Regions from separate parts of the Staphylococcus sp. mip270_02 genome, predicted to be linked through region 2. Evidence: predicted binding sites of a transcription regulator. Region 2 holds the regulator's gene; each other region holds the start of a gene.
What was found. The regulator NrdR, encoded in region 2, represses ribonucleotide reductase genes. The targets are predictions, from matches to a motif close to AACACNATATATNGTGTT.
Positions count from the first base shown of each region.

Region 1 (3,465 bases), 1.0 Mb from region 2:
ATCATCATAAAGAAAATGTTTGCGAAATCTTTCGCTTCTTCAGATTCATAACCAATTTTATTTTTAGCTAAGTAGCCATGTAGATTCATTACACCTAATCCTACTGAATGTAACTCCCTATTAGCTTTTCTAACGCCAGGTGCATTCTGAATATCCGCTTCATCACTAACAACCGTTAAAGCATCCATACCAGTGTGTACTGAGTCTTTGAATTTACCTGATTCCATCACATTAACGATATTTAATGAACCTAAATTACATGAGATGTCACGTTTAATTTCATCTTCAGTGCCATAATCATTGATAATAGAAGTCTCTTGTAATTGGAAAATTTCAGTACATAAGTTACTCATTTTAATTTGTCCAATGTCAGAGTTAGCATGCACTTTGTTTGCATTATCTTTAAACATTAAATATGGATAACCTGATTGTAATTGTGTTTGTGCAATCATATTCAGCATTTCACGTGCATCTTTTTTCTTTTTATCAACATTTGGGTTAGCAACAAGTTCATCGTAATATTCATCTAAGTTAATATCATCTAAAGTGACACCGTATTCTTTATAAATTGTATGAGGCGCAAACATATGGAAATCTTTGCCTTCTTTTGCAAGATCAAAAAACTTAGATGGCACAATTAATCCTGTTGAAATTGTAGACAAACGTAAATCTTCATCAGCGTTTACTTTTTTCGTATCTAAAAACTCTTCAACATCATAGTGGAAAATATTTAAATAAACTGCACCTGCGCCAGGACGTTGTCCAAGTTGATCTGCATAGCTAAAGCCACCTTCAAGTGATTTTGCAACTGGAAGTACGCCTTTGGCAACGCCTTTTATACCTTTAATCGCTTCACCACGTGCGCGCAATTTAGATAAATTAATAGCAACACCGCCGCCAATTTTACTTAACTGTTTAGCTGTTGAATCAATGAAATTAATTGAATTCAAGCTGTCATCTGTTTCAAGTAAGAAACAAGATACAAGTTCACCACGACGAGCACGACCAGCATTTAAAAATGTAGGTGTTGCCGGTTGGTAACGTTGTTCAACCATTGCTGAAATAAATTGTTTAGCTGTCGCTTTATGACCATTTGCTAGATATAATGCAACGATTGCTACGTGTTGCTTATAATCTTCTAAATATTGACTTTTATCGTTTGTTTTTAAAGCATAATCTTTGAAAAACTTACTTGCAGACATGTAACTCGCAAATTTAAAAGGAATACTTTTAGCGTAATCTGTTATTTCTATCAAATCTGCTTCTGAGTATTTTGCAAATAAGTCAAAATAGAAATCATTATCAACGAGATAGTGAAGGCGTTCGATTTCAGTATCAAAGTATATAGTCTTGTCTTCTATTTCCTCTAAATATACTGCTAATGCTTCTTGGTCTTTTTCTAAATTGAAAAAGCCATTATCTTTACGTTTAGTAACCTCGTTATTTAACTCAATATGATTGTATTTCTTCTCGTCCATAATCTTCATTGAAATGCCCCACCTTATCTTTAAATTCGCTAATATCATTTTGTGTTCCTTGTACTTCAAATTTCATTAATAAAGGAACTTGATATTTTTCTGAGATAGACCGTCCAGCTTTCGCAAAGTTTTGACCCCAATTGCGATTTCCGCTCGCTGCAACGCCTTTTAATAAATTTTTATTTACATCTAAAAATGACTGAACTGGTTGTGGTACTTCGCCAAATCCTATCGTTCCAGTGACCAATATGAATGGTTCTTCAATTTTCTCAGAACAATTACTTTGTGTAATTTCCATCACATTCGTAAGCTCAGTTTTTTTGATGAATCTGCGTACATTGCCAGAAAATGAAAAATAGACAACCTTCATTGGACCACCTTCTTTCTTAATTTAACTAATATTTTATTAATGAAAAATCACAATTATAAAATCGAACTATTTCACTTCGTACTTAAAGAATGATAACTAGTATTAACTTTTTGGAGTTAACCACTATATATAGTAAGCTTGTTATCTATATGTTGGTATGTAAAAAATCATTAATTAAGTATTTATGCTTGATTTGTCATTATTAAACGCTCTTAATAGTGTTATTTTACTTAAAATTTGGTTTATTATAAATAAAGTGACCCTGCATATAAAACACAATATATTGTGTTTCGTTCTGATCATCAATACTATATTATGTGTTTCATTATACATAATTCAGAACCTTATTTAAAGGCCTTTGTTTTTGACAAAATATTGAAGAGCAGAGGTAAATGGCACCAATTCAACTTTAAACTGCTATTTTTGATCACAAAAAAAATTTTTTCTGAATTTAAGGTTTTTTCATTTGCTTTTTTTGAAAAGCTTGTAACGCTTGATTTAGCGTGGTTTAGCTATTAAACCCCTTCACATTGTCCACAACACATATCACACAAACTATAAATTCTATTTAGATAAATTGTAAATTACCACACCTGATTACAGAACGTTTGTTCGCTTTTTATAATCATAATATAGTTTCATCAAACTTTCAAGGATATATACATATTCTAGAAATATATGCTAATATATATACGTTAAAAACTAACAATTGAGGCGATACATATGAATCCTAAAGTTAAGGGTATCATTGCCATACTTATTTCAGCAGTTGGTTTTAGCTTTATGTCTGTTTTCTTCAGACTAGCTGGTGACTTACCAGTCTACCAAAAGTCACTTGCTCGAAATTTAGTAGCAATGTTTATACCTATGTATTTTATTTTCAAATATAAACAACCCCTATTTGGTAAACTCAGCAGTCAACCCCTGTTAATTTCACGTTCAACATTAGGTTTGATTGGTGTTTTACTAAATATTTATGCAATAGACCATATGATTCTAAGCGATGCTGATACTTTAATGAAGTTAAATCCATTTTGGACTATCTTACTTAGTTTAATATTTTTAAATGAAAAGGTTCGTAATTATCAATTTATAGCTATGATCGTAGCTATAGCAGGGATGTTATTTGTGGTGAAACCAGAATTTTCTTCATCTATGTTTCCAGCTATAGCAGGGTTATTATCAGGTATATTTGCAGCAAGTGCTTACACTTGTGTCAGGGCACTTAGTACACGTGAAGCTCCCTATACAATTGTATTCTATTTTTCATTCTTTTCCATTATAGTTCTGATACCATTTACTATATTTACATTTGAGCCAATGACGATGACTCAGGTATGGTATTTAATCGGTGCTGGTCTATCAGCTGCCGCAGGTCAAATCGGTATTACGCTTGCTTATAGCTATGCACCCGCTAAAGATATTTCTATCTTTACTTACGCATCTATTATCTTTACCGCTTTATTTGGCTTTATCTTATTTGGTGAATCACCAGACTTTTATGCAGTGCTTGGCTATATGATTATCATTGGGTCTAGTTACTATATGTTTGAAAAAGCAAGAAGACAACCTACTACAATTCAAAAGTCAGAACAAAAACCATAAATTTAAAGGAGT
Region 1 is NZ_CM132934.1:2,629,524-2,632,988, forward strand. Features, by position in the region: gene nrdE (class 1b ribonucleoside-diphosphate reductase subunit alpha) at 1-1,487, opposite strand, end outside; gene nrdI (class Ib ribonucleoside-diphosphate reductase assembly flavoprotein NrdI) at 1,450-1,848, opposite strand; gene ACW5YJ_RS12630 (DMT family transporter) at 2,572-3,453, shown strand.
Region 1: the regulator NrdR is predicted to act here: its motif matches at 2,121-2,138, upstream of nrdI (class Ib ribonucleoside-diphosphate reductase assembly flavoprotein NrdI).

Region 2 (3,465 bases):
TATAACAATCAATAAAATTACATTTGATGTTTTAAAGAAGAGAATTGAAATTGAATTGTATGTATTTGTGTAACTAAAAGTATAGATTATTTGAAATTAAAAAATTTTACATTTGTTTCAGAAAACGCTTTCTTAAAATCTAATTTATGTTATACTATTTTCATAAAGTATAACACTAAGACGAGGGGTGCTTCGAATGACGACAAATATTGCGATTAACGGAATGGGTAGAATAGGTAGAATGGTATTGAGAATTGCGCTCAATAATAAAGATTTGAATGTAGTAGCAATTAATGCTAGCTACCCAGCTGAAACAATTGCTCACCTAATTAACTATGACACAACGCATGGTGCTTATGATTTAAAAGTAGAGCCAACGGAAGCGGGTATTAAAGTGAATGACCATGTCATCCAATTGGTATCTGATAGAAATCCGGAAAATTTACCTTGGGAAGAATTGAATGTTGATATAGCAATAGAGGCAACAGGTAAATTTAATCATGGAGATAAAGCAATTGCGCATATTAATGCAGGTGCTAAAAAAGTATTGTTAACAGGACCATCAAAAGGTGGCGATGTGCAAATGATCGTCAAGGGTGTAAATAATGATCAATTAGACATAGAGCAATACGATATCTTTAGCAACGCTTCATGCACAACAAATTGCATTGGACCAGTCGCTAAAGTTTTAAATGATGAATTTGGTATTCAAAATGGATTAATGACTACTGTTCATGCTATTACTAATGATCAGAACAACATCGACAACCCTCACAAAGATTTAAGACGTGCACGTTCGTGTAATGAAAGTATTATCCCAACTTCTACAGGTGCTGCAAAAGCGTTGAAAGAAGTCTTACCTGAATTAGAAGGAAAATTACATGGTATGGCTTTAAGAGTACCAACAAAAAATGTATCTTTAGTAGACTTAGTTGTAGATTTAGATGCAGATGTAACGGCAGAGCAAGTGAATCAAGCATTTAAAGACAATGATTTACAAGGTGTTATTTCAACTGAAGATGCACCATTAGTATCAATGGATTTCAATACTAATCCACATTCAGCTATCATTGATACACAGAGTACAATGGTTATGGGTGATAATAAAGTGAAAGTAATTGCATGGTACGATAACGAATGGGGCTATTCAAATAGAGTTGTGGATGTTGCTGTTCAAATTGGTCAATTATTGAAAAGTGATGTTGCAGCCGTAACATATTAAAACTAAAATTATACCTGTAACAACAATATGATTGTATTAATTTATAAACTCCTTTTAAGTTAGTTTGCATTTAAGCATACTAATTTAAAAGGAGTTTTATTAATGTTATTAACACATCGATGAATAAGAAGCTAGATATATTCAAATGCTTGGTGTAATGAGAGTATCCTTTTATAGTAAGAGTTGTCATCAGAAAAAATGTGTAAGAGTTAGTTTAAAATAATTTAGCATTAATTCATATATGCTAAATTGTGTAATAGCGATTCTTTTGTGACATGTATATTTATAGTATAATAGAAGATAATCATAAATGAGAGGGTGATAATTCGATGAAATGCCCGAAATGTAATTCGACTCATTCTCGTGTTGTAGACTCTAGACATGCAGATGAAGTTAATGCGATTCGTCGTAGAAGAGAATGTGAAAATTGTGAAACAAGGTTCACAACCTTTGAACATATAGAGAAAAGACCACTTATCGTGGTGAAAAAAGATGGAACACGGGAGCAATTTTCGCGTGAGAAAATATTAAATGGTTTAGTCCGTTCTTGTGAAAAGAGACCAGTTCGTTACCAACAATTAGAAGATATTACTAATAATGTAGAATGGAAGTTGCGAGATGAGGGGCACGCAGAAATTTCTTCTAGAGAAATAGGAGAGCACGTGATGAATTTACTTATGCACGTAGATCAAGTGTCCTATGTACGATTTGCTTCTGTTTATAAAGAATTCAAAGATGTAGATCAATTATTACAATCAATGCAAGGTATATTAGTAAATAATAAACGGAGTGATTCGTAAATGGGGTTACAATCATATGATTATGGATTGAGACCACATGATAATTTTACTATCGTGCGTGAATTTTATTTAAATAATAATCATTTAGAAATCTTGAACAGATTGTTTACACCAATGATAGGCGCTAATGCGACAGGACTATATCATTATTTAAACCAATTTGTGGACCACGAAGTAGATGCGGTGTTGACGCACTATATTATTATGAGTGAGTTGAAAATTAATCTATTAGAATTCAGAAAAGAAATGGATTTGTTAGAAGGTATTGGATTGGTAAAATCTTATGTAAATCATAACGAGCAGCATTCCTCATTTGTTTATGTTCTTAATCAACCACCTACTGCGAAACAGTTTTTCAGTGATCCTATGCTATCTGTTTATCTATATAGTGAGGTGAGTAAACAACGTTACCAACAATTAAAACGTCACTTTGAAACTAAAAAGGCTGTAGACTTAAGTAGTTATCAAGATATAACACGCACATTTACTGATGTTTTTAAAATTCCTAATAAAGCATTAGCGCAAGATACAGCATACATCCAAGATGATAAGCCGTATGAAGGTTTAGACCTTACACGCGTTCACTTTGACTTTGAAACATTATATGATTTGTTACAAAATCATTTTATTAGTTCAAAAATAGTTACGAATGATGCTAAAGCGTTAATAACACAAATTGCAACATTATATGGTTTGACGCCTGAATCGATGAAGCGTATTATTTTAAAATCGATAACTAGTGCTCAAGAATTATCTTTTGAAGAATTGAGAAAACACGCACGTACTTATTATTTAATGGAACATGAACAACAGTTACCAAATTTACAAGTTAAATCAGAAAAAGATAATGTCCCTTCTTTACAAGTAACCAATTCTGAAGAAACGTCAAGTCAATCTGATAATTGGTTGGTACAATTGGAGCAAACAAGCCCGATTGATATGTTAGCATCGTGGTCTGAATCAGAACCTACTACACAGCAAAAATTCATGATTGAAGAATTGATTGAACGTGAAAACTTATCTTTTGGTGTTATTAATATTCTATTGCAATTTGTTATGTTGAAGGAAGATATGAAATTACCTAAAACTTATATTTTTGAAATAGCATCAAATTGGAAGAAAAAAGGTATTAAAACGGCTGAACAGGCATATGAATATGCAATGAAAGTTAACCAACCTAAAAAAGAATCTTATCCTACCAAAAATAGATATAAACAAAAACAATTAGCTTCTAGAGAGATGACACCGAAATGGTTAGAAGAGCGAGATGAGAAAACAGAAAAAGATAACCAACAGCATAACGACGAAGAAGATGAGAAGCTAAAAAATGACAGAGAGCAATTTTTAAATCAATTAAAAAATAGATGGAAGGAGGACGAATAAATGAAATCTTTTAATAATATCATGGGGGAGTCAGATGATTTATCAAAACGCATAGAAAAA
Region 2 is NZ_CM132934.1:1,607,921-1,611,385, forward strand. Features, by position in the region: gene gap (type I glyceraldehyde-3-phosphate dehydrogenase) at 197-1,222, shown strand; gene nrdR (transcriptional regulator NrdR) at 1,552-2,022, shown strand; gene ACW5YJ_RS07550 (replication initiation and membrane attachment family protein) at 2,023-3,405, shown strand; gene dnaI (primosomal protein DnaI) at 3,406-3,465, shown strand, end outside.

Region 3 (3,465 bases), 1.0 Mb from region 2:
ACTGTGTTTCCCAATTAGGACCATAAAACACTGTAGCCGCTTCATACAAACCAATATATCCCATAGATAAAGTAGCTCGTTTTCCTTTTAACAATGTCATAATATCTTCTTTATCTGTTAAACGATGTTTAAATGCACCATTTTTATATAAAATAGGCGCATTATCAGGTGTTACTTCGGAAATGCGTTGAATTCGATAGACGAGAGCATCATGCATTAGTGCCATTCGTTCATGGAATATCTTCCAAAACATTTCAATGTCACCATTAGATTCAATTGCTATTCTAGGCACATTTAATGTCACAACACCTAAATTACATCTTCCATTATTCTCAAATTCTCCAATTTCGTTCTTCCAAGCTGGCAAAAACGAACGACAACCCATCGGAGCTTTAAAATCACCTAATATTTCTACCGTTTTATCATAATTCAAAATATCAGGATACATTCTTTTAGTAGAGCACTCTAATGCTAATTGTTTTATATCATAATTCGGATCTTTCGAACTAAAATTCACGCCTTTTTTAATTGAAAACACAAGTTTTGGGAAGATGGCAGTAATACGATCTTTACCCAAACCTTTGATTCTAGTGTTAAGAATTGCTTGTTGGATTTTACGGCTATATGTATCTGTTCCTAATCCAAATCCTAATGTTACAAAAGGTGTTTGACCATTTGATGTATACAATGTGTTAATTTCATATTCTAAACTTTCTATAGCATCTTCGATATCTTGTGAAACTCGATAATCAACATAAGTTTCTATGTCTTGTGGTGTCACAAATTTTTCAGCCAATTCTCGATGCTTAGCTTCATTATATTGAACGTAATGGCTCAGTAATTCATCAACTCGGTCAATTGTACACCCTCCATATTGGCTACTAGAAACATTGGCAATGATTTGTACAAGTTGGGCAGAAGCTGTTTGAATTGATTTAGGTGAAGTCACAGTTGCGTTACCAATTTGAAAACCATTCTTGAGCATACTTTCTGCATCTATTAAGCAACAATTCGTAAGCGGTTGAAATGGATGATAATCTAAATCATGAAAATGTATCTCCCCTTCTTTATGAGCTGTTGCGATATGTTCTGGTAATAAATGATTTAACGCATATGATTTAGATACTACACCGGCTGTTAAATCTCTCATCGTCGAAAATGTAGCGCTATCCTTATTGGCATTTTCATTTATCACTGTAGGATCTTTAGTTATTAAATTCTTTAAATCTTGTTCAAGTTTATTCATTTTACCCCTCTTTTCTATATGTTGTGTTTTGTTTAAATTTATAACACAATATATAGTGTTTCAATGGGTGTATAAGCAGTTCACAAATTTGTAAAATCTTTTCAAAGTATTTGTGAACTTTAATTGCGTTTTCAAAACATCTATATTAATAATCTAAAAATATAAAAACACTGACTACACAATAGTTAATCATCCTATTATCTAATCAGTGTTTAAATTATTTTATATTCAACTCAAACTCTTTACAATTTCTCTATAAATTTTCTTAGCTTCCTCCTCATTTTCAGTACCATAGACATGCATTCTTCCATCTTTGAACAGTGTGATTTCATGAGTCTCATATGCCAATAGTTTCACAAAGTCATTAGTTTTTTTCACAGTAACTGGTAAATAATCAATATGGTTAAAAATGTCGGCGTTAAAGCGTAACAAGAACATATCTCCGCATTGCTTCTCTATCTTGGTGTCGTATTTATCATTTAATAATTCATACTCGTGCTTCACACAAACATTACAATCACTTTGTGTTAAAGCACTAATATCCATTGACTTATATTGCATATTAAAACAATCTATAGTTATAAGTTTTTTTGAAAATGCTTCTCCAGAGACCCATCTCATTAGCTCGGAAATTTGCATACTAGCTACTTGATAAATCACTGGTGGCAACACACCATTTATTGCACAACTTTCACCAGTACTTGGCATTGTTTCAAGTAGACATTTCAAACATGGTCCTTGATTATCGATACCATAAACAGTACCTTTACTTCCAACTGCAGCACCATAAATCCAAGGTATACTTTGCTTATTACAAGATTCATTGATTAAATACCTTATTTTAAAATGGTCCATACCATCTATAACAATATCCGGATGATATGTCGTTAATAGATTTTCTATATTTAAATTTGTTATTTCACTATCTATTGTTGTTACTTGTACATTGCTATTGATTTGATTCAACTTATGCTTTAATGCTTCAACTTTAGGTAACATTTGTTCCGCATCCAACTCATCATATAACGCCTGTCTATGTAAATTGGATAATTCAACAATATCCATATCGATTACAGTAAGTGATCCTACCCCCATCCTTACTAACATTTCTGCACTGTGACTACCAAGTGCACCTGCGCCCATAATCATGACATGAGTTTTTTGAAGTTGGCTTTGGCCTTGCTCACCAAACTGATGATATCTTACCTGTCGATTGTACCGTTCTATCATAAGAATCCAATACCTTTAGTTGGACTCGATGCTTGTGCCGTATACTTCACAGGTATTCTTCCTGCTTCATAACTCAATCTTCCCGCAGTAATTCCTTTATTCATTGCTTCTGCCATTTTCACAGGATCCGTTGCACTTGATATTGCCGTATTAAGTAAAATACCATCAGCACCTAATTCCATCGCATGACAAGCATCCTTAGGTGAACCAATACCTGCGTCTACGATTACGGGCACATTGGCGCGTTCAATAATATAGCGTAGATTTAATGGGTTATTGATTCCTCTCCCCGTACCAATAGGAGAGGCAAGTGGCATAATTGCATGAACACCTAACTCTTCTAAGCGTTTCGCTAGCACAACATCGTTAGATATATATGGACAGACCGTATAACCTTTTTCCAATAACACTTTACATGCTTTATATGTTTCTAATGGGTCTGGCAATAATGTTTCGTCATCACCAATGACCTCTACCTTAATCATGTCACAAACACCTGCGTGATTAGCAATTTCTGCTATACGGACTGCTTCTTTAGCTGTTTTAGCCCCTGCAGTATTTGGAAATGTGATGAAATTCGATAAATCAACTTTTGCTAATGGATTTGGTAAATCTTTGTCATATAAATTCATACGTCTCACTGCAAAAGTTAATACTTCTGTTTCTGCTGCTTCAATAGCCTGAGTTTGTATCTCTTCATTAGCAAATTTTCCTGTACCTAATAATAATCTTGAATTTAATGTAAAGTTGCCTATTTTAAACATATTAACCGCCTCCTACAAATTCTAATAATTCTAAGTTATCTTCATCATTGACTATTCGAGATGTAAATTGTTCTCGCTTAATTAGTGTCTCATTATGCTCTACAATAATACGTGTTTCATCCAGCCCTAATGATTGAATTATTTCTTGTATATTAATTGGTTGTTCAAAGTTAAATACGTCGCCATTAATCTTACATTTCATTTCTTTCACCTCTCCTAATATGA
Region 3 is NZ_CM132934.1:565,830-569,294, reverse strand. Features, by position in the region: gene nrdD (anaerobic ribonucleoside-triphosphate reductase) at 1-1,264, opposite strand, end outside; gene ACW5YJ_RS02515 (ThiF family adenylyltransferase) at 1,475-2,473, opposite strand; gene ACW5YJ_RS02510 (thiazole synthase) at 2,473-3,240, opposite strand; gene thiS (sulfur carrier protein ThiS) at 3,242-3,442, opposite strand; gene ACW5YJ_RS02500 (NAD(P)/FAD-dependent oxidoreductase) at 3,432-3,465, opposite strand, start outside.
Region 3: the regulator NrdR is predicted to act here: its motif matches at 1,289-1,306, upstream of nrdD (anaerobic ribonucleoside-triphosphate reductase).